4 regions of the Virgibacillus sp. DJP39 genome follow, and region 1 is predicted to be linked to each of the others. Evidence: riboswitches for the same ligand, from Rfam matches in the RefSeq annotation. Region 1 holds a riboswitch; each other region holds the start of a gene.
What was found. A riboswitch is a leader RNA that binds a small molecule or an ion and turns the genes downstream of it on or off. The one in region 1 is predicted to bind S-adenosylmethionine.
Positions count from the first base shown of each region.

Region 2: it holds a riboswitch for S-adenosylmethionine, as region 1 does, so the genes downstream of both, ACOI1D_RS03205 (methionine ABC transporter ATP-binding protein) here and ACOI1D_RS12945 (homocysteine S-methyltransferase family protein) in region 1, are expected to answer to the same signal.
Region 3: it holds a riboswitch for S-adenosylmethionine, as region 1 does, so the genes downstream of both, ACOI1D_RS02155 (methionine ABC transporter ATP-binding protein) here and ACOI1D_RS12945 (homocysteine S-methyltransferase family protein) in region 1, are expected to answer to the same signal.
Region 4: it holds a riboswitch for S-adenosylmethionine, as region 1 does, so the genes downstream of both, ACOI1D_RS19560 (aminotransferase class I/II-fold pyridoxal phosphate-dependent enzyme) here and ACOI1D_RS12945 (homocysteine S-methyltransferase family protein) in region 1, are expected to answer to the same signal.

Region 1 is NZ_JBMERP010000038.1:22,831-27,178, reverse strand. It holds gene ACOI1D_RS12950 (5-methyltetrahydropteroyltriglutamate--homocysteine S-methyltransferase) at 47-1,144, opposite strand; gene ACOI1D_RS12945 (homocysteine S-methyltransferase family protein) at 1,211-2,260, opposite strand; SAM riboswitch class I at 2,360-2,460, opposite strand; partial or broken gene proB (glutamate 5-kinase) at 2,640-3,416, shown strand; gene ACOI1D_RS12935 (fumarylacetoacetate hydrolase family protein) at 3,471-4,348, shown strand, end outside.
Region 2 is NZ_JBMERP010000005.1:5,804-12,274, reverse strand. It holds gene ACOI1D_RS03225 (vanadium-dependent haloperoxidase) at 1-766, opposite strand, end outside; gene ACOI1D_RS03220 (hypothetical protein) at 1,186-1,647, opposite strand; gene ACOI1D_RS03215 (HAD family hydrolase) at 1,705-2,496, opposite strand; gene ACOI1D_RS03210 (pyridoxal phosphate-dependent aminotransferase) at 2,755-3,927, shown strand; SAM riboswitch class I at 3,997-4,106, shown strand; gene ACOI1D_RS03205 (methionine ABC transporter ATP-binding protein) at 4,195-5,208, shown strand; gene ACOI1D_RS03200 (methionine ABC transporter permease) at 5,198-5,863, shown strand; gene ACOI1D_RS03195 (MetQ/NlpA family ABC transporter substrate-binding protein) at 5,881-6,471, shown strand, end outside.
Region 3 is NZ_JBMERP010000003.1:59,826-66,296, forward strand. It holds gene ACOI1D_RS02125 (acetyl-CoA C-acetyltransferase) at 1-112, shown strand, start outside; gene ACOI1D_RS02130 (acyl-CoA dehydrogenase family protein) at 158-1,942, shown strand; gene ACOI1D_RS02135 (arsenate reductase family protein) at 2,543-2,899, shown strand; gene gcvH (glycine cleavage system protein GcvH) at 2,930-3,313, shown strand; gene ACOI1D_RS02145 (toprim domain-containing protein) at 3,441-3,800, shown strand; gene ACOI1D_RS02150 (thioredoxin family protein) at 3,814-4,125, shown strand; SAM riboswitch class I at 4,202-4,314, shown strand; gene ACOI1D_RS02155 (methionine ABC transporter ATP-binding protein) at 4,479-5,510, shown strand; gene ACOI1D_RS02160 (methionine ABC transporter permease) at 5,500-6,168, shown strand; gene ACOI1D_RS02165 (MetQ/NlpA family ABC transporter substrate-binding protein) at 6,181-6,471, shown strand, end outside.
Region 4 is NZ_JBMERP010000103.1:2,910-9,380, forward strand. It holds gene ACOI1D_RS19550 (sensor histidine kinase) at 1-834, shown strand, start outside; gene typA (translational GTPase TypA) at 910-2,742, shown strand; gene ACOI1D_RS19560 (aminotransferase class I/II-fold pyridoxal phosphate-dependent enzyme) at 2,796-4,553, opposite strand; SAM riboswitch class I at 4,660-4,776, opposite strand; gene ACOI1D_RS19565 (hypothetical protein) at 5,147-5,407, shown strand; gene ACOI1D_RS19570 (hypothetical protein) at 5,635-5,952, shown strand; partial or broken gene ACOI1D_RS19575 (PQQ-dependent sugar dehydrogenase) at 6,062-6,471, shown strand, end outside.

The DNA.
Region 1 (4,348 bases):
TAATTGCATCCCGTTTCATGGTGCCTAAACTTTACTCTTATTTTTTTTAACCCCAAAATTCCTTCGCTATATCAACAACAAGTTTCAACTTCGCCCATTGCTGTTCTTCAGTTAACTTATTGCCATGGTGGGTTGATGCGAATCCACATTGTGGACTTAGGCATAACTGTTCAAGTGGAACATATTGTGAAGCTTCTTTAATGCGTGCTTTGATTGCTTCTTTGTCTTCTAATTCACCAGTTTTGGAGGTTACGACACCTAGAACTACTTGTGCACCGCCATTTGGAATATGATCTAGTGGTTTAAAATCTCCTGAACGGTCATCGTCATATTCCAGGAAGAAACCTTCAACATTTTCCTTTGCTAACAGGGTTGGTGCGATAAGTGCATAACTTCCTTCAAATGCCCAGGTAGATTGATAGTTTCCACGACATAAATGAGTTGTCACGACTAGATCTTCTGGTTTATTTTCCAAAGCACCATTAACAACACGTAATGCTAAATCAATTAGTTGTTCTCTTGAATATTTTCCGTCACTAAACGGAATATCGGGTGCGGAAAGCCCTGCAATGTAAACATCGTCTAATTGTAAATAACGTACTCCTGCTTTGTAAAATGCCTGTATTGCATCCTGATAAGCTTTTATAATGTCATTTGCATATTCTTCAATGTCTGAGTAAACAGCTTCATTTTGAATACCAACATTAAATAACTGATTTGGGCTAGGTATTGTTTGTTTCACAACTGCGCGGCCGTTAACGATTTCGTTTAATTCAACAAAGTCTTTTATATGTGGGTGGTCTGGGTTAAAAGAAACCTTTCCAGTGTTTCGTACATTGTATTTCTCTGTTTCCACTCCTTCGAACAAGTATCCCTGGTCTGGTACAAATCCTTCAAAGCCGTTTAAATGCTCAAGAAAGTCTAAGTGGAACCATGTACGTCTGAATTCACCGTCTGTAACTAATTCGAAACCAAGCTCAATTTGTTTATCAACTACCCGCTTAATTTCTTTTGTTTCAACTTCACGTAATTGTTCAGCTGTGATCGTTCCTTCTTTAAATTCTTTTCTTGCTTTGTGCAGGTTTTCTGGACGCAATAGGCTTCCAACATGATCCGCTCTGAATGGTGCTTTAGTTAAAGTAATTGACGTTGTATATTCCTACTTCCATTTATGATTTTGATGTTAAATAATGCTATGATTTAATCGGAGTTAGGCTTTTAATCGATAGCTCAAATTGTTCTCTTTTAGGGTTTCGTCTTTTCCAAATAAGAAATGTTTCTTCATGTCAGGGGAATACTTTGAATTAACTGCCTCAACACCGACAGCTTCTGCTACTGCGCGTAACATTGCTGGTGATGCCCCACAGCATAATCCGATGTAATTCACGCCTATATCCTTTGCTTCTTTTGCCCATTCTGCCAATTCATAACGATTATGATAAAGTGGGTCAAGAGCAGTCGGGAAAGTTGTTTCTGTAGGTAAATGACAACTGCATCCTCCATCAGGTAAGTTAAAGAATGTTGGATTTTCCTCCGTCGTGCGATAAGGAATCGGTAGAGCTCCAACATAACCATCCACATTATCTCTAATTTTTGCAATATATGGCTGCATTGTATCAGGTCCACGGAAACAGTTCATTCCGACTACCAAAGCACCCTTTTCTGAAAGTATTTTGCAGGATTCTTCAACACTGAATCCATCTCTTAAAATATTTTCTCCCATCAATCCTAGCGTAATAACCGCTGGAAGATCGTGCTTTAGTATTTCCTCTAATGCAATGACCGCTTCTTCGTGGTAATAAAATGTTTCCCCATTGATATAATCTACTGCTTCTTCTTTTGACCACTTAACCATCTCTGCAAAAATTTCTCTTACTTTGGTATGTGATTCGGGATCTTCAGGATCAAAGATGTTTGTATTTGATATATTGCCTGCCACTAACGCTTCTTCTACAGGGTGCTCTTTGGCAACTTCTTTAGCTAAGCGGATAGCATTTCTGTTAAGTGGTTCTAGTAAATCCTCCTTACCAATGATACGCATTTTCTCTCTATGCGCATTATATGTAAAGGCTAGCACAACATCAGATCCAGCTTTCATATAATCTCTATACGTTTCTTTCAGGGCATCAGGATTATCCAGTGCAACCTCGGGTACAAATGATCCCGCCTGTAAATATCCCCTGCGTTCTAATTCAAATAAGTAACCTTCACCTGCAATGACAGTTCCATCTTTCAGTCGATCTTCCAAACTACGCTTCATTCTTTTTCCTCCTTTTATTTCTTTTACTTTTGTATCACCAAAAATAAAAAAGCCACTTCTATAAATAAGAAGAGGCTTAGGCACCGTGGCTAGTTACTCTTCTTATCTTCAAGCCTTGCGCTTCTGGAATTGGCACAGTACAAAAGTAGTCTGTTGCCGAGGTATCAAAGGGCCAGTCCCTCCACCTCTCTGGATAAGAAAATTACATATTTAATTTGTATTTAATTAGTAGCATATATGTGATACTATTTAAAGTCAAGTAGAAAATTGAAAATTATTTATAGTTAAACAAAACGACACTGACATATACTAGCTATCAAACCATCACAGATTAACTGCCTGTCAGCTTTAAATAAATTTTTCCTGAGGAAGTGTAACTGTGAAGAAAAAGCGCATAGTTGTTAAAATTGGCAGCAGCTCTTTAACAAACGTAAAGGGTGAGATTGACCACGCAAGGTTAGATGATCATATTCAAGCGCTTGTGGAACTTCGTAAAGCAAACCATGAAGTAATTTTGGTCTCTTCAGGTGCAGTAGCAGCTGGATTTATAAGATTAGGTTATTCTTCTATACCGAGTACTATCAAAAGGAAACAGGCAGCGGCAGCAGTTGGCCAAGGTTTATTAATTCAATCCTATATAGAAAAATTCAGGGATTTAGAGATTGTTCCTGCACAGTTGTTATTAACACGGGATGACTTTTCAGACCCCGAACGATTCAGAAATGCACTTTCTACTATAACAGAGCTTTTAGACCACGGGATTTTACCGATAATAAATGAAAATGATACTGTTGCTATTAATGAGTTAACTTTTGGTGATAATGATATGTTATCCGCGCTTGTTAGTGGGTTTGTTAATGCTGATCAATTAATTATCTTGACGGATATTAATGGACTGTATGATGAAAATCCAAAAACAAACCCATTAGCAAAAAGATTGGATTATATTGAAAACATTGACGATGAAATGATGGAAGCAGCAGATAGTTCAGGTTCTAAATTTGGAACTGGTGGAATGAAGTCAAAGCTTCTTGCAGCAAAAACTGCTATGTCGTTGGGCGTGCCCATCTTTATCGGTGATGGGAGAGGGGAAAAGAAGTTGCTTGATATTTTAGATGGCTCAGGTGATGGCACTTATATATCTAATCCCTCAATCGAATACAGTGACGCAAGCAAATAAAACGTTTTTAACACACGAGGAGAGGTTTTAATGAAGCTAGTTAGCTATAAACATAAAAGTGAAGAACATGGAACTTTTAGAATTGGTTGTATGGTAACGAATAAAGTCGTTGATTTGCAGGAAAGTTATTGTGCATTATTAATTTCCAAAGGAGACAAGGAGTCTGCCCAGTTGATTGATAATCTGCTCCCGGCTGATCCTTCTTTATTCTTCTCAATGGGTGAAAGTGCATTGAAGAGGGCAGAGGAAGCTTTTGATTACAGTGTGGGTCAATCAGGTGAAAAGATGACATTTAATCAGGATGAAGTCAGTTTAGGGAACCCGATTGCATCTCCTTCAAAGATTATATGTGTTGGAAAAAACTACGCAGAACATGCTTTGGAGATGGAAAGTGATATTCCTGAATTCCCAGTCCTTTTCGCAAAGTTCAGTAATGCTTTAATTGGTCCAGAAGATACTATACAAAAATCGTCTTTTACAGAAAAACTTGATTATGAAGTGGAACTAGCGGTAGTCATTGGTGAAAAGGCATCACATATAAGTAAGGATAATGCGCTAAAGTATGTAGCAGGGTACACAATTGCAAATGATATCTCTGCACGTGACCTGCAAAAAAGAACGCCGCAATGGCTTCAGGGTAAGACGTTAGACAATAGTACTCCGGTTGGCCCATGGGTTGTGACTCCTGAGGAAGCTGGCAATCCATCCAATTTGTTCATTCGCTCATTTGTTAACGGCGAGAAACGTCAGGAATCTAATACGAGCAACATGATTTTCGATGTTCCGTTCTTAATAGAATTTATCTCAGGCTTAATTACACTCAACCCTGGTGATATTATTTTAACGGGTACACCAAATGGGGTAGGAGTTGCTATGAATCCACCGCGTTTTCTAAAAAATGATGATGT
Region 2 (6,471 bases), on a different contig from region 1:
CTGGAAAGATTTGAGCATGCTGGTCGTCTCGATAAACTATATCAATTTGGTTCAAGTAACTGTCCCGTTGTGTTTTCATGTAATCTACAATCTTCTTGCCAATGTATCTTCCCAATTCAATTCCCTCATCATTGTCGATTGGAAAGTGAACGCCTGCATATAAACGGCTTTTTGCATCGGCTTCAGCAATTTTTCGAAGCTTTCTTGCTTCTTTAGGAAATAAATAACTTAGTACCGTTTCTGCGCAACCAGACATTGTTGCGTGCCCAGATGGGTAAGTAGGGAATCTTGGTGTGCACAAATATGTTTGCAAATTTTGATCATACTGGTTAGGTCTTGCAACGTCAAAACGATATTTTAAATCCCAAACTATTAGTAATGTGTCATTAATAGCAGCTTGTGTGGCAGCTAATATCCTAGCAGCATGTGTGGGGTCAGGTACGTAAGAATCCAGTAAACGATCGATAACTGGTGTCCATTGTTTTGTAGGGGAGCCTGATCCATAATAAGTAGCAATCTTTTCCTGAAGCGGAGTAAGATTTCTTAAGGTATGCTTGACAGCTAACAACTCTCTCTCAAAATTAATACCATTAGGATTTTTTATCGGAAGTACCATTTTTTCACCATTTGGATCAAGGTAGCTTCCATGTTCATCTCTTTTCAAATAAAATAATGGCCAGGAACCTGCAACAGGTGTAACTGGATTATTAGGTAGATTTGATTCTCCGGCATAAGGTACCTCCGACCACTTTAAGTAATTTTTCATAAAAATTGTCCCCCTACATGTCATCTTTTTACAAATCATTATATGAGTAATCTGCAAAAGAGTTTGGACTTTTGGATAATTGGTGAAAGTGACAGGCGCACCCGAATTTTCCAAAAAAGTTACTGAGACAATTGTTTTTACACTCAAACAAAACTGGATTTTTAATTACCCAGTTTTGTTTAGGAAAACTATAAAATTTTAGGCTGTAGATAAACTAAGGTGCATAATCAGTTACGTCCAGCGCATGCGCCCGAACATTACCTGGTGAAGCGCATTGACCTCTTTACGATAAGTGAACGTGAATTCACTAACGCTTATCTATTTAAGTGTGTTCAATTAAGCATGCCACATTAGGGTGGTAAAACCAAACTACCCAATGTGGCATGGACGCAGATCATACGTTGCTTTCGCTTTTGTTTTTACAATGCTCTTTCAAATCCTTCTTCATCTAAGAATTGTATAGCTTGTTTATAGGAATGGAAAGATCCGTCAAGGTTTTGCCCTGCATAAACGTTCCATAATCCATCTTCATAAGTGAGCAACAAGGTTTGTTCATTTGCATTTATCCAGCTTTCATCGTCCGGAATTACTTCCGTATTTGCCTCTGGTGAAAGGGATTGGATGGCCTGCTGGATGATTTCAAACAATTCTTTTTCTGAATAATCCCGAACATTTATCATCCCATTTCTATCTGTTTTGTAGCCACCAATTTTCTTGGCGTAAACAAAACCATTGCCGTTAGGATGTAAGTTATGAACAACTATTTTTTTGTCGATAGCACTATTTTCATAATGGAAATTCACACGTCCCATTGATATGTCCTTGCGGTTTAATTCAGGAAATTTATTAACTACAGTCAGTTTTTCTTCAAAAGTTAGCATAGGTTCCTCCGTTTGATAAAATTATGGTAATAAATGGAAAAAGTGCCAGGCACCATATTATTCAACAAGGCCTAGTTGTTTTAGGCCGTTGTAGATGCCGGATTCGGTTACGGTTGTTGTGCGTTGTTTTGCGTAGGGAAATAGGTCGGGGTGTGCGTTTCCCATGGCAAAACCTTCGCCTACTTCCTGAAGCATTTCTTTGTCGTTCATTCCATCACCGAATGCTATTGCGCCATCTTTTGTTTGGTTAAATTTCTGCAGAATAACTTTTATTGCTTCGCCTTTGTTAACCTGTTTTCTGATGACATCATAACAATTACTGATTCCATTTACGTTCACTGGCGACATATACAAGTCATCATCTGTGGAATAATGTTTTAAATCATTATCGTCAAAGTTGATCAGCGTCATACTGAGAATTTTATCGTTTATCTGATGTTCAGGTCTAAGTTGTTCATTCTCTTTAAGATGAAATGCATCAATAAATGCTTTCGTTGCATCGGAGTTAAGTGATGTATAGTAATTTTTCTCACTTGTATAAATGACGATATCATGTTGGAATTTACGAGCGGTCTCAAGAAAATAATCAGTTGTTTGGGAATTCATTGGCTCGTTAACTAATGTATTTTTTTGGTGGATAGCGAATGCGCCATTGTAGCCTATAAAGGAGTTCACCTTTAATTCCTCGGCTAGTCCATAAACCTCATGAAGCGGACGTCCTGTGGCTATAAAAACATCGATGCCTTGCTTTTTAACTTGTTCAATAGCATCTTTAGTTGAGTCCATTACTGTATGGTCGGGGCGTAAAATAGTGCCATCTATGTCTAAAAATAGTGTATGGTAAGTCATGTTATCTCCTTTTTTCGTTTAAGATGTAGTTTATTCTATCACAATTGCTTGTTTTATAACATGATTCCGACAAGGGAAGCAGTAATTGATTTGCATATTAAGTACCGGAAATCGTAATGAACTGATTGTTATATAGCAAGTGGTGAAGTATTTCTTCAAAATTTTTGTTTGATCCTAGTCGCTTCTTTTTCCTTCTTTACAAACTTTTCAACCAAGTCTATTATTAGTTACAATTAGTAAAGTGGGGAAGTGACGTAAATGCATAAATTTGAGCAATCCGATACATTAAAGCGGCTGCCTGAACAGTTTTTTGCGAAGCTTGTAAAAAAGGTTCAGCAAATAAAAAGTGAGGGACATGACGTAATAAATTTGGGGCAAGGGAATCCTGATTTACCTACACCAGAGAATATAGTAGAAGCTTTGCGTGATGCAGCGCAAGATCCGATTAATCATAAATATTCTCCTTTTCAGGGCTTTTTATATGCGAAAAAAGCAATGGCGGATTTTTACAAAAGGGAGTATGGAGTTGAGGTAGATCCAGAAACGGAGGTAGCACTATTATTTGGTGCAAAATCTGGACTCGTAGAACTAAGTCAATGTTTGTTAAATCCTGGTGATTTGGCATTATTGCCCGATCCAGGTTATCCAGATTACATGTCTGGGATTGCACTGGCAAATGCAAAAACAGAATTAATGCCTCTGCTTGAGGAAAACAATTTTTTGCCTGACTACAGAAAAATTTCTGAGGATGTTTTTCAAGAAGCTAAATTGATGTTTTTAAATTACCCGAACAACCCGACATCTGCGACTGCAACAAAAGCTTTTTTCGATGAAACAGTTTCTGTAGCCAAAAAAAATAATATCTGTGTTCTTCATGATTTTGCGTATGGTTCAATTGGCTTTGATGGTCAAAAACCACAGAGCTTCTTGCAGACAAAGGGAGCGAAGGACATTGGTGTAGAAATGTATACATTGTCAAAAACCTATAATATGGCTGGGTGGCGTGTTGCGTTTGCAGTGGGGAACAGCTCAGTAATTGAGAGTCTCAACTTAATCCAGGATCATTTGTTTGTGAGTTTGTTCGGTGGTGTACAATATGCTGCAGCCGAGGCATTAAATGGTAATCAGGATACGGTTGAGGAGTTGGTATCTATCTATGAAAGTCGACGTGATTGTTTCATCGAGAAACTAAATGAGCTCGGCTGGAAGGTACAGGCTCCAAAAGGAACGTTTTTTGCATGGCTACCAGTACCAGAAGGATATAGTTCAGAGGAATTTGCTGACTTATTATTGGAGAAAGCCCATGTTGTTACAGCACCAGGGAATGGGTTTGGAGCTGCTGGGGAAGGTTACGTCAGAGTAGGATTGCTGGCAGACGAAGCTAGATTGACAGAGGCAGCCAGGAGAATAGGCGAGCTGAAAGTTTTCTGAAAAAGGTTATTGACAAACGGATCAAACGGCTATATGATTAGTCTTAATTAATTTTTACAACAACTACATATCTTATCCAGAGTGACGGAGGGATCAGGCCCGTTAATGTCACAGCAACCTTCCTTTTGGAGTGGTGCTACTTCCTGCAGAATGAAGTTTACCATTCTGAGAGATAAGGATTGAATACAACAATCAACCCCTCTTTCATTATGGAAGAGGGGTTTTTACGTTCCAATCTTTAGAGTGAGACAAGAAAGGGGACAGCTGATGATTGAACTTCAGGATATAGAAAAGATTTATTTTACAAAAAATCAACAAGTAGTTGGTGTTGATCGTGTTTCATTGGAAGTCAACAAAGGTGAAATTTACGGGATTGTTGGCTACAGTGGTGCTGGTAAAAGTACGTTGCTCAGGTGTATGAACATTCTGGAGCGTCCAACTTCAGGAGCTGTCCTTGTTGGCGGTGTTAACTTACTAACGTTGTCACCAAGAGAGTTGCGAACAGCAAGACAATCAATCGGAATGATTTTTCAAGGATTTCATTTAGTCGCTTCTAAAACAGTATTTGAAAATGTGTCATTTGCATTAAAAGCAGCGGGAATTGGAAAGGTCAGTCGTAAATATAGAGTAATAGAACTACTGGAATTAGTAGGTTTATCTGACAAAGTTAATCATTACCCAGCTCAGCTAAGCGGTGGTCAAAAGCAGCGAGTCAGTATTGCCAGGGCGCTTGCGAATAATCCGAAAGTGCTATTGTGTGACGAGGCAACGTCATCACTTGACCCCAGCACTACCAAGTCCATCTTGGCTTTATTGAAAAAAATTAATACAGAACTTGGCATCACAGTGGTTTTAATAACACATGAGATGGAGGTTGTAAAAGAAATTTGTCATCGTTGTGCAGTTATGCAGGATGGCCGGATTGTTGAGAGAGGTCCCGTATATGACATTTTCTCAAAACCAAAAGAGGAGCTAACCAAAAACTTTATTCAAACTATATTACAATTTACTTTACCTGAAAAGCTACTGGCTGCGTGTGAGGGTACACTAGTAAAGCTTCAGTTTCGAGGAAAGCTTGCTGAAGAAGCAATCGTATCCGATATGTTGCAGGGCTTTCAGGTTAGCGGAAATATTTTACACGGAAAAGTTGAATATATTCAGGATGCACCACTTGGAATCTTTATTATGGAATTGAACGGAAGTAAGGATGAAGTGGAAAAAGCAATTGCTTATTTAGAGAATCGCGTGAAACAGGTGGAGGTGATTCAATATGGAATTTAGCCGGTTGATTGAAATTTTGCCAGAGTTAAATACTGCTTTCTTTCAAACACTGTACATGGTTGGTATTGCGCTGCTTGTTGCTATTGTGATCGGTCTTCCGCTTGGGATTCTGTTATATGTGACTGACAAAGGGTTCTTTTTGGAAAATAAAGTAGTAAAAGGTATTGCGGGTATAGTCACAAACCTTATTCGCTCCATTCCATTTATCATTCTACTAATATTTCTGTTACCTTTTACAAACGAAATATTGGGGACAACAATTGGTCCAACTGCAGCGGCAGTACCGTTATCCGTTGCAGCTATTCCATTTTTTGCGAGAATAGTAGAGTCCTCAGCCAGGGAGATTGATAGAGGAGTAATTGAAGCAGCGATTTCAGTAGGTGCCTCTCCTTGGATGATTATAAAGGATATTATCTTGCCTGAAGCAAAACCAGGGATAATTAGTGGCCTTACAATTACAACAATTAGCTTAATCGGTTATTCAGCGATGGCTGGTGCAATTGGCGGCGGAGGTATTGGAGATTTGGCGATAAGATATGGTTATTACCGCTACGATGATTTAGTAATGTACACGACGATAGTAGTCTTAATAGTACTAGTTCAAGTGATTCAATATACAGGGGACTTTATTGCAAAAGCAGTAAACAAACGATAAAAGGGAGGAATTATAAAATGAAAAAAGGTTTAGGATTAATTTTTACTTTATTAATAGTGTTGGTGCTTGCTGCTTGTGGATCAAATGAGGGTGCAACTGGTGGATCAGGTGATGACAAGAAGGTAATCAATTTTGGCGCAACGGTCGGACCTTATAGTGACATGGTAACAAAGGCATTGAAACCATTACTTGAGGAAAAAGGATACACGGTTAAAAATACGGAGTTTAGTGATTATATACAACCAAACAAGGCGCTCCACAACGGTGACTTGGATGCCAATTTATTTCAGCATAAAATATATTTTGAAGCCTTTGAAAAAGAACATAACATGGATCTATCTGAAATAAAAATAGTACCAACAGCTCCAATGGGTGTTTATTCAAACAAATATGATTCACTAGAAGCAATCGAGGATGGTAGTGCAATTACAATTGCAAACGATCCAACTAATCTCGCAAGAACTTTAATTATGCTACAGGATGCTGGATTAATAAAAATTAAAGACGATATTGATCCACTACGTGCAACTATTGATGATGTAATTGAAAATCCTAAAAATCTTGTTTTCCAACAAGTAGAAGCCGGGCAATTACCGCGAACCGTTGAG
Region 3 (6,471 bases), on a different contig from region 1:
GTTAACCCTTAGTCTCATTCATGAAATGAAACGCCGTAACGTACAATATGGAGTCGTTACCATGTGCATTGGTGGCGGAATGGGTGCTGCAGGTGTGTTTGAATTACTATAATCAAATCGTTTTAAACTATATTTTATTACGAAGGGGACGTTAAACATGAGCGAAACAAGAGAGAAAATTTTTAAGGGTGGGGCATTTTTAATAGAGGATATTACTGCAGACGATGTGATCACACCTGAGGATTTTACTGATGAACACAAGATGATTGCTAAAACAACTGAAGACTTTGTAAGTGGAGAAGTCTTGCCGAAAGTTGAGAACTTAGAAAACCATGAATTTGAATACTCAGTAGAATTATTAAAGAAAGCAGGCGAGCTAGGCTTATTGGGTGCTGATATACCTGAAGAGTACGGTGGTTTGGCTTTAGATAAAATCAGCTCATCATTAATAACTGAGAAATTTTCGCGTGCTGGTGGATTCTCTGTAACACATGGAGCACATGTAGGGATAGGAACACTACCGATTGTATTTTTCGGAAATGACGCTCAAAAAGAAAAATATTTACCTAAGCTTGCAACCGGAGAACTACTGGCTGCTTATGCATTAACAGAGCCAAGTTCAGGTTCGGATGCACTAGGTGCCAAAACTACTGCTAAACTAAATGAGGCAGGAACGCACTATATCTTGAATGGTGAGAAACAGTGGATTACGAACTCTGCATTTGCTGATGTGTTTGTTGTTTATGCAAAAATTGATGGAGAACATTTCACTGCATTTATCGTAGAACGTGAATTTCCTGGCGTTTCCACAGGACCTGAAGAAAAGAAAATGGGTATTAAGAGTTCATCCACCCGTACATTGATTCTGGAGGATGCTGAAGTACCAGTTGAAAACCTGTTAGGCGAAAAAGGCCGTGGACATGTAATTGCCTTTAATATTCTAAACGTGGGCCGTTACAAGCTTGCAATCGGTGGAGTAGGCGGATCAAAGCGTGGTATTGAGGTTGCTACTAAATACGTAAACCAGCGTAAACAGTTCAATACACCAATTTCAAGCTTTACACTTACACAGGAAAAACTAGCTACCATGGCCGCTAGAACATATGCGAATGAAAGTGCTGTTTATCGTACAGTAGGCTTATTCGAGCAACGTATGGGTGCATTAACAGATGAGCAACTTAAAGATGGTCGTGAGGTTGCGGGTGCAATTGCTGAATATCAAATTGAATGTTCAATGAATAAATATACTGCAACAGAATGTTTGGATTATGTGGCTGATGAGGCTGTACAACTTCATGGAGGATATGGCTTCATGGAAGAATATGAAGTTGCACGTATGTACCGTGACTCACGAATTAACCGCATTTTTGAGGGAACAAATGAAATCAACCGTCTAATCGTACCAGGAACATTGTTGAAAAAAGCAATGAAAGGTGAGTTGCCATTACTTCAAAAAGCACAGAGCTTACAAGAAGAATTAATGATGATGATGCCAGAAGAAGTGGGTACAGAAACACTTGAACAAGAAAAATATCTACTAAGAAACGCTAAGAAAATGGTATTGCTTGGAGCGGGTCTTGCTGCACAAACATATATGAAAAAGCTGGAAAATGAGCAAGAAATTCTTGTTAACCTAGCGGATATGACCGCAGAAGTCTACAATATGGAATCTGCAATTCTTCGTACTGAAAAAGCAATTAATAAAACAGGCGAAGAGAAAAACAAACAAAAACTTCTTTATACACAAGTTTATGTACAAGAAGCATTTAACCGAGTTGAGGCCGATGCAAAAGAAACATTAATTGCAATTGAATCTGGTGACAACCTACGGATGATGCTTTCGTCATTACGCAAGTTAACACGTCATACACCAACAAATGTTATTGCGAAGAAACGTGAAATCGCTGCAACAATCATTAAAGAAGAACGTTATGTAGTATAAAAATATGGTTTAGAGCTGCAATCATCTGGTTGCAGCTTTTTTACACGTAAAGGCTACAAATTAGAATTGACGAATTCGGGGTTTTTCTACTGACTTTCTTAGGAGTAAGGAAAGTATAAAAAATTTCCTTTCTCCATAAGTACAACCAAGGTTTTCTACTAATAAGGCTGTTTTCAAAAAGATAGTTGTTTTGACACAAAATGTATAAACTACGACGTAATTTATCGCTAGATTGATTTCCGCTACGGGCAGTCGCTTTCCGCGGGCACGGCTTCAGACTCCTCGCGGGAAACCACCGCTGCGGGGTCTTCAGACACGTGCTGTTCCCGCAGGAGTCGACTGCCCTCCGCTCCAATCAGTAAGATTAGATGAATGACCGCTTGTTAAGTACTACGACAGCGAAGGAAATACACGAAGCCTCCCGCGGAAAGCGTAGTGTATTTCCGCAGCGGTACATTACGTCGCAGTATGTATCAACTGCAAAGCTTAAAGTGCAACAAACTTACGAAAAGAGCCTATAATTAAAACAATTCTTTCGACCATCAAGTACAATTTTGCTATAATAAATAGGCAGTAATTGAAATGTTTGGGGGAATGCTTGTGGCTTTAACATTTTATTGGTATCCTAATTGTGGCACTTGCAAGAAAGCGAAGAAATGGCTAGATGATCACAATATCGATTATACTAGTGTACATATTGTTGACCATACACCTTCAGAACAGGATATTTTAGATTTGATGAACAAAAGTGACCTTCCTGCTAAGAAGTTTTTCAACACTAGTGGGAAAAGTTATCGGGAAAAAAATATCAAGGATGAAATCAGCGGTGCATCTGACGAGGAAATGGCCAAAATTTTAGCTTCTGATGGTATGTTAATAAAACGACCAATTACCACAGATGGCAAAAAGGTTACAATTGGATTTAAAGAAGACATCTTTAATCATACATGGCATTAGGAACCAGAACTTATTATCGGAGGGATTTTAATGAGCTTACCAAAAGACTTATTGTATTCAGAGGAACATGAATGGGTAAAAAAAGAAGATGGAAAGGTGCGAATTGGAATTACAGATTTTGCACAATCAGAACTAGGTGATATCGTATTTGTAGAACTCCCAGAAGTTGGGGACGACATAGAAGCTGATGAACCTTTTGGTAGTGTTGAATCAGTTAAAACCGTTTCTGAACTATACGCTCCTGTAAGTGGAAAAGTTGTTGAAATCAACGAAGATTTAGAAGATAGCCCAGAGTTCGTTAATGAGTCTCCATATGAAAAAGCATGGATGGTAGTAGTAGAACTATCAAATGAATCAGAATTAAATGAATTGCTAACTGCTGAAAAATACGAAGCAGTAATTGAAGAAGATTAATATAATTAAACAATAATTATTAAAGGCTGACTGGCTCCTTGCTTAAAAAGGTGTATAGTCAGCCTTATTATCATCATATTAATATAGTATGAAAGTTTTGGCTTGATTTCATGAGGAGTGATATGTCATGATAACACCTGAATCTGAAAAAGTAATTATTGTTGAAGGATTAACTGATAAGAAGCAGATTGAAAAGATAATCAGCGAACCAATTACGATTATCTGTACAAACGGGACTCTTGGGGTAGCGAAATTTGATGAGATGTTAGACACATATGATTTATATAACAAAGAAGTTTTTATTCTTGCAGATGAAGATGCTGCTGGTATAAAGCTTCGTAAGCAATTATCTCGTGAACTCCCGCATGCTGAGCATATTCATGTGAGCAGTGAGTATCGTGAAGTAGCCACAACTCCAAGATCGATTCTTGCGATAGGATTAATAAACAAAAGAATTGATGTTAATCCTATCTATTTAACTATGTGATTAGGTGATAGTAATGCAACCAATAACAGATAAAGTGTTACAGCAAGATCATTTTTTGTTGTATATTTATACCCCTTTTTGTGGTACGTGTCACTTAGCTAAAACAATGCTAAACAAAATTGAATCAGTCCATAAAGAGGATATTTTTTTCGAAATGAATGCATCCGTACATCCTGAATTCATGCAGGAAGTGCAGGTTGAAAGTGTTCCATGTCTATTGGTAGTTGACCAAAGTCAGGTTAAAGAAAAGATATATGCATTTCGATCAATAGCTAATATATATAGCTATTTAGTAAAATATGAGCCACAGCTTTTCGCGACCTGATTTTTTATGTTGACAGACCTTTAAACAGGTGGTAGGATATGATTTATACTTTTTACACTAAATGAATAATTTTACTCTCTTATCTAGAGCGGTGGAGGGGCTGGCCCTAAGAAACCGCGGCAACCTTCAAACAATTTATTGTTTGAAAGGTGCTAACTCCTGCAAAGCAGCTGCTTTGACAGATGGGGGGACGTAAAGACTTATTTTTAACGTCTTTCTGTTCTCTTACAGAAGGGCGTTTTTTGGGTTTTGGTAATGAAAGTATAAAACTTTCATTCTGCAAAAATGTAACTAAGGCTTGGCGATAAGCCAAGTTTTCTAAAAATAATATGTTTGACATAAGGAGGTTTGACATGATTTCAATTGAAGGTTTACGTAAACAATTTGTAGCAAATAAATCAACAATTCGTGCAGTCGATGATCTGTCGTTGACAATAAAAGAGGGTGAAATATTTGGTGTTATTGGCTACAGTGGTGCCGGTAAGAGTACGTTTGTACGCCTGTTAAACCGTCTTGAAGAACCTTCGAGTGGTCGGATAGTAATTGATGAACAAGAGATTACTGCACTTAACACCAAACAGCTGCGTATTGCCAGGCAAGAGATTGGAATGATCTTTCAGCACTTTAATCTTTTATGGTCTAGGACCGTAAGAGATAACATCGCTTTTCCACTTGAAATAGCTGGGGTATCAAGGTCTGAACGCGAACGACGCGTCACTGAGTTAATTGGTTTAGTAGGACTGGCTGGTCGAGAGGATGCATATCCATCACAGTTGAGTGGTGGTCAGAAGCAACGAGTCGGTATTGCAAGAGCATTGGCCAACAATCCTAAAGTTTTACTTTGTGATGAGGCAACCTCTGCACTGGATCCAGAAACAACGAATTCTATTCTGGATTTATTGGTGGATATTAATGAAAAGCTTGGCTTAACAATTATCTTAATAACTCATGAGATGCATGTTATCCGAAAAATATGTAATCAGGTTGCTGTTATGGAAAACGGTAAGATAGTCGAGCAAGGAGATGTTCTCGATATCTTCTTAAGACCACAACAACAGGTTACAAAGAAATTTGTTCAGCAGGTGATGGGTACTGATGATGAAAATGAAGGTATCAATCAGCTTATTGAAAGCTACGACCAGGGGAGAATTGTACGTCTTCATTTTATTGGTGAAACAACAAATCAGGCTTTAATAAGTCATCTTGCAAAAACGTACAACATTGATATTACAATATTGCAAGGTAAAATAACCCAGACACAGCGAGGCGCATACGGAACGCTATTTGTCCGAATGGATGGGGAAGATGCTGAGCTAGATAAAGCAATAAGTTTTGTGAATGATGGCACCTCTGTGGAAGTTGAGGTGATTCGAGATGCTCACTAAGTTATTTCCAAATTTAGATGTACAGGATTTTTGGCTGGCTACTTACGAAACATTTTATATGACTATTCTTTCCTTGATTGGAACATTTATCATAGGAATTATTCTTGGCCTGCTACTATATCTGACTGCAAAAGATGGAATATGGCAAAATAAGTCGGTTAATCTTTTGGTAGCGGCTATTGTAAATGTTTTTCGTGCTATTCCATTCATAATTTTGATCCTACTATTATTCCCGTTTACCGAGTTTTTAATTGGTACCATACGAGGTCCAAACGCGGCACTGCCAGCTTTAATAATTGGATCAGCACCATTTTATGGTAGGTTGGTTGAAATAGCGTTAAAGGAAGTTGACAAGGGTGTAGTCGAGGCAGCAAAGGCTATGGGAGCGAAAACCCGTACAATTATTTTTCGTGTATTGTTACCTGAGTCAATGCCAGCACTTGTGTCGGGCCTGACGGTTACAGCAATAGCATTAATTGGTTATACCGCAATGGCTGGAGTCATTGGTGCAGGAGGACTTGGAAACTATGCGTATTTCTACGGGTTCCAACGTCATGATTTTGATGTCGTACTGGTCTGTACCATTTTGATTGTAATTATTGTGTTTATATTTCAGTTCATTGGAGACTTTATATCCAACAAATTAGATAAAAGATAAGGAGCGAGAATAATGAAAAAGATTTTAGCATTAGTTTCAATTTTATTAGTATTAGCATTAGCAGCTTGTGGAGGTAGCAAAGAAGAAAGCAGTCAAGAAACTACCAATAGTTCCGAGAAAAAAAGTAATGAAGTTATCAAAGTTGGAGCATCCAGTGTGCCACACGCGCAAATTTTAGAACAAGTTAAACCAATTCTCGAAGAAAAAGGAATTACATTGAAAATTGAAGAGTACCAGGATTATGTACTACCTAACCAAGATTTAGCAAGTGGTGATTTGGATGCGAACTATTTCCAGCACATT
Region 4 (6,471 bases), on a different contig from region 1:
GCGGTTATTATAAGTTATATTTTCACGAACAAGTTAGTAACTCCACTAACACGCTTGAAATGGCAACTTAAAAAAATCGAAAAACGGGAATTTGATAAGCTCGAGCCAATTAATGCTACCGGTGAGATTAAGGAAGTTGAAAAAAGTGTCTTTGAAATGGCAGATGAATTACAACGTTATATGAAGTCCCAACAACAATTTTTTCAAAATGCAAGTCATGAATTAAAGACACCTTTAATGACCATCCAAGGATATGCTGAAGGAATACGTGATGGTGTTTTTGATAAGGAAGAAAAGGGAAAAGGTTTAGAAGTGATGGTTACCGAGGTGCACAGACTTAAGAAAATAATTAATGAAATGATCCTCCTTGCGAAACTTGATAGTGATCAATCCTCCTATCAGCCTGGAAATGTTAATTTAAAGGAAATTGTCGATCAAGTATTAGACAGAGCATTGCCCATAACGAACGAAAAAGAAATCCGGATTTTACACGAAGTGGATGAAACACTGGATGTGCATGTTGACCCTGAAAAACTATTGCGTGCCTTGTTGAATATAACGTTTAACGGAATCCGCCATGCGAACTCTAAGGTAGTAATAAATGTCAGGCAAATTAACCGCATGATTACAATTAGTATTGAAGATGATGGGGAAGGTATAGACAAAGAGCTAATGCCTCAAATTTTCCATCGTTTTATTAAAGGTAATAAAGGAGAGACGGGACTTGGTCTTGCAATTGCACGTGCAATTGTACAACAATCAGGCGGAAATATTACGGTTGGTACCTCAGAACTTGGTGGTGCTAAATTTATCGTAGCGTTCTCAGAAAAATAAAATTTTGAAATAGTGACAAAGTGTGATACAATATTATAGTTTGAGTTATCTGTAACGGAAGAGGAGCGTACTAATATGCAATTAAGAGAAGATATTCGGAATATCGCGATCATCGCCCACGTTGACCATGGTAAAACTACACTTGTGGATCAATTATTAAAATACTCGGGTACATTTCGTGAAAATGAACAAGTGGAAGAACGAGCTATGGATTCAAATGATATTGAGCGTGAACGCGGAATTACGATTCTCGCTAAAAACACAGCGATTAAATATAATGATATAGCGATCAATATTTTAGATACACCAGGACATGCTGATTTTGGCGGAGAAGTGGAACGTATCATGAAAATGGTTGACGGTGTTTTGTTAGTCGTTGATGCATATGAAGGGTGTATGCCACAAACACGATTTGTTTTAAAGAAAGCATTAGAACAAAAACTTACTCCAGTAGTAGTGTTAAATAAAATTGACCGTCCAGGAGCGCGTCCAAGTGAAGTAATTGATGAAGTGCTTGACTTATTCATCGAACTTGGAGCTGATGATGAGCAGTTGGAATTCCCTGTTGTTTATGCATCCGCGTTAAATGGTACATCAAGTGATCAACCTGATAAACAAGAAGAAACAATGGACCCTGTTTTCAAGACGATTTTAGAAAATATTCCAGCACCAGCTGATACGTCAGTAGACCCTTTGCAATTCCAGGTAGCGTTACTTGATTACAATGATTACGTTGGAAGAATCGGTGTAGGCCGTGTATTCCGTGGAACAATGAAGGTAGGACAGCAAGTTGTTTTAATGAAGGAAGATGGGACACAGAAAGCATCCCGTATTTCTAAATTATTCGGTTTCATTGGCCTGAAGCGTATCGAAATTGAAGAAGCAAAGGCAGGAGATATTGTTGCAGTTGCAGGGCTTGAGGATCTAAACGTTGGGGAAACAATTTGCCCACCGGATCATCCGGAAGCTCTACCATTCCTTCGCATTGATGAGCCAACTTTACAAATGACTTTCCTTGTAAACAACAGCCCATTTGCAGGAAAAGAAGGTAAGTATTTAACATCAAGAAGAATAGAAGAGCGTTTATTAAAGCAACTTGAAACAGATGTTAGTCTGCGTGTTGATCCAACAGAATCACCAGACGCATGGGTTGTTTCAGGTCGTGGAGAACTGCACCTATCTATTTTAATTGAAAATATGCGTCGTGAAGGCTATGAGTTACAGCTTTCTAAGCCACAGGTAATCATCAGAGAAATTGATGGTCAAAAATGTGAACCAGTAGAGCGTGTACAGGTTGATGTTCCTGAGGAATACACTGGTGGTGTAATGGAATCACTTGGTGCACGTAAAGGTGAAATGGTTGATATGATAAACCATGGTAATGGTCAGGTTCGTATTGAATTTAAAGTTCCTTCACGCGGATTAATTGGTTATGCTACCGAATTCATGTCTCAAACACGTGGTTATGGAATTCTAAACCATACGTTTGATAAGTATGAACCAATCATCAAAGGTCAAGTTGGTGGTAGAACGAAAGGTGTTCTAGTTGGACTTGACACTGGAAAAGCATCCACATACGGTATCATGCAATTGGAAGACCGTGGTGTAATCTTTGTTGAACCAGGTACAGAACTATATGCTGGTATGATTGTTGGCGAGCATAATCGTGACAATGACTTAACAGTTAATATAACAAAAGAAAAGCATTTGACAAACGTTCGTTCAGCAAATAAAGACCAAACGTCTACGATTCGAAAAACAAGAACAATGTCGTTAGAGGAAGCAATTGAGTACCTTAATGACGATGAATATTGTGAAGTAACACCTGAATCAATTCGTTTACGTAAAAAAATCCTGAACAAAAGTGAACGTGAAAGAGCTTCAAAGAAATCAACTTCTATAGGATAAATAAAAACAGTGAGAGCTAATTAATTTAAGCTCTCACTGTTTTTTTGGTTCATTTACACTTCAACAGGTGTATTGGCAGGATTGTTCCCTCGTACACGGATAGCTTCCTGATAAGGATTTTTGTTTGAAACGAGAGTAATTCCAGCTGCACCAGCTTGGTCTGTAAGATGATCATCGGCTAATGGATTTTCAACCCACAGAATTCTACCCTGTTTGTTGATGAGCTGTTCAATTGTTGTTGGCAAAACCTTACCGTTTAACCATACTGCATCAACGCCATAAGGGACTTCGTCAAGCTGTTTATAGGATTCCTGACCAAGGATTTTTTCTTCTGATTCGCTAATCGCTACAAGATGGAAACCGAGATTTTTAAGTTGTTCAGCACTACTGTAGTGACTACTTGACGAATCATCAAGGCCAAATACTGCTATTACTTTTTTGCTTACTGCCCCATTGTCCCGTTTAAAAGGAGAGCCTACTAACCATTTAATGGCGTCGTCTGTAGAGGAACTGATTGTTTCAGCTGAATTTGTTGCTTTAGCTATGGCTTGATCCAAATCTGCTAAAATGTCTTCAGTGGATTCAATTCCGATAGATAAACGAACCAGTTCCTCTGTAACACCGCTTTGTTTTAAACCCTCTTCACTTAGCTGTTGATGGGTTGTTGAAGCTGGATGAATAATAAGCGATTTTGCGTCGCCAACATTCGCAACATGCGACCAGAGTGTCACACTGTCAATCAGCTTTTTGCCTGCCTCAAGACCACCTTTAACCCCAAAGGTTATTACGGATCCAAATCCATTGTTAAAATATTTTTTTGCCAAACTGTGAGATGGATGGTCTTTAAGTCCAGGATAATTCACCCACTCGACTGCTGGATGTTTCTCTAGGTATGCAGCGACTTCCTTTGTATTCTTATTGTGACGTTCAATACGTAAATGTAATGTTTCTAAGCCTTGTAAAAGTAAAAATGCACTGTGTGGACTTAAGGCCGCGCCAATATCACGGAGAAGTTGAACCCGTAATTTAATTGCGAATGCTGCCGGGCCTACGTCAATATAACGGAGTCCATTATAGCTTTCATCGGGTTCAGTAAATCCAGGGAACTTTTCATTATCAAAATTAAAACGGCCCCCATCAACAACAACACCGCCAATCGTTGTACCATGACCACCAATCCATTTGGTTGCAGAATGTACCACGATGTCAGCACCGAAAGTGAGTGGTTTTGTAACATATGGAGTTGCAAATGTATTATCAATAATTAATGGGATGCCATGCTCATGGGCGATTGCTGCGACGGTTTCAACATCGAAAACATTAAGACTTGGGTTCGTAATAATCTCTCCAAAAACAGCTTTTGTTTTATCAGTCAGTGCTGCACGGATTTCTTCTGGATCGGTAGCATTAACGAATTTAACATCTATTCCATAGCGTGGTAACGTATTCGCAAACAGACTGTATGTCCCGCCATATAAATTACTATCTGCAACAATCTCATCACCTGCACCAGCCACGTTTAAAATTGCAAGTGTAATTGCGGCCATACCAGAAGATGTTGCGACAGCAGCAACACCATCTTCAAGCAAAGCTATTCGTTGCTCAAAAACATCTACTGTAGGATTTCCAATGCGAGTATAGATATTTCCGGGTTCTGCAAGACCAAATAAGTTTTGTGCATGTTCTGTATCGCGAAATAAATAGGAAGTTGTTTGATAGATAGGGACAGCTCGTGAACCTGTTGTTGGGTCAGGTTGCTGACCTCCGTGAAGCAGTACTGTTTCCGGGTTGTGAAGATTGAAATTTGACATTAATAATTCCTCCTTTAGTGGTAGGCTATTAATGGTCTGGGAGTATAAAAAGGAGGGAAAATAAAAAACCACCTTCCTAAGAAGAGGGCGTTTGTAACCGGTCCTCCCCTTATCTTCCAGATCATTATTGACCTGTAGGATTTAGCACCTTTCACAGCTAAAGTATAGCCAGATGGTTGCTGGGCTTCACAGGGCCTATTCCCTCCGCCGCTCTTGATAAGAGTTATTTGAATTTAACGATAATTATATATCCAATAGTTACTTCCGTCAACCATTAATTTATAAAAAATTGTTGTAGGTTATAAAAATCTATAGACCTTGTCCTAGCCTAACTTCGGGATATACACTATCACTCCGAGTAAGATGTGTTATCTACTCAACCATGGATACAAAAAATAATAATTCATTTTTTCAGAGTTATCTATGAATTATTGGATTTATGGTAAAATAAATATAAATTTAGTACAGAATCTAATTTTGAGAAGGCTTTCATTGCTGTGTTTACCATTTTTTCAGCCCCTTACTTTTTAACCGCAATTCTCGTAGGGATAACTGTATTAAGTTAATGTACTATATTTAAGGGGTAATGAAATTTGGATATATTTTTGTTGGTTATGATTGTTTTTTTCAGCTCTGTAGCTTTTTATTCAATACATCTATTCCTGCCAAAAAAGAAGAAACTTAAATATGTTATTTGTTCGGTTTTTATCTTATTTAGCATTTGTGCTTGGTTATATGTCTGGTTTGGAAAAGGATGGGTGGCATCTGCAGTATACGGAACCACATCATTAATCCTTGGGGTGATTTTGTCCACTATTGCCTTAACTTTTGATTTATATGATAAAAAGAAATAGTGAAATCCATAGATTATTATCAATAATTCCTTCTACATGAGGCCAACGGAATAAAGATTTCATAAGCCAAACTGGAAGGTTATTACTTAATCCAGCTAAACAGTTTTATTTTTCTATAAGGTATATGAATAAATCAGAGCTTGTATGTAAAAAGCATTAGTGAATAAGAGTCAGAGACTTTTTAGTGATTTTGTTCGTCAGATATACCAAGAAAGGATAGGGTTATCATGAGAAAAATATTAGCACTTGCGTCTATGGTAATTCTTCTGTTCGTTATGAGTTGTGTTAACGACAATGAAGCAAACTTTCAAGGGGAAATTATTGAAATGAAAGAAGAAAGTATCCTTGTAGCAAATAGTGAAGTAGACCCAGAAGCAAGCTATCCAACTTATGATATTTTGGTGGATAACAAAACTGAAATCAGTGGAGAGGTTGCAATTTTTTCAGAGTTGAAGTCAGGCCAAAAAGTAAAAATTTGGGTTGTAGATGTTGGACCTAATAATCAAATTGATAACAAAGTAGCGGATAAAATCATTGTTCAGTGAAGATATATCCAAGCAAAAAAGCGGACACCAGGAACGTTATTTTATGGGATTTGAAGCTTATACAAAACAACGTTAAACTATAGCAAACAAAACTAAGTTGGGAGAGATAATGTTGAAAACTTTCTTTGCAGCATTCTGTTTACTTTTTTTACTAGTTGGTTGTTCAGAAGAAACAGTTGATAAACAAACTCCACCCAACAGTAATGCGGAATTCAGCGTTATTGCAAAAAATTTAAATGAACCGTGGGAAATACAACTTATAAACGAAACGTTCTATATTAGTGAAAGAACTGAAGCAATTGTAACAGTAGAAAATGGGGATCAGACAAGGAAAACAGTTAACTTTGACCAAGAAATATCAAATCAGGCAGAAGCTGGCCTGCTGGGTATAGCCATTAATGAACCAAAAGAAGCCTTTGCTTATTATTCCTATCAGGAAAATGGAGAATATTTTCAACGTGTTATTAGAATGAGAGAAACCAAAAATAGTTGGCAGGAAATAGAGATATTGCTCGACAA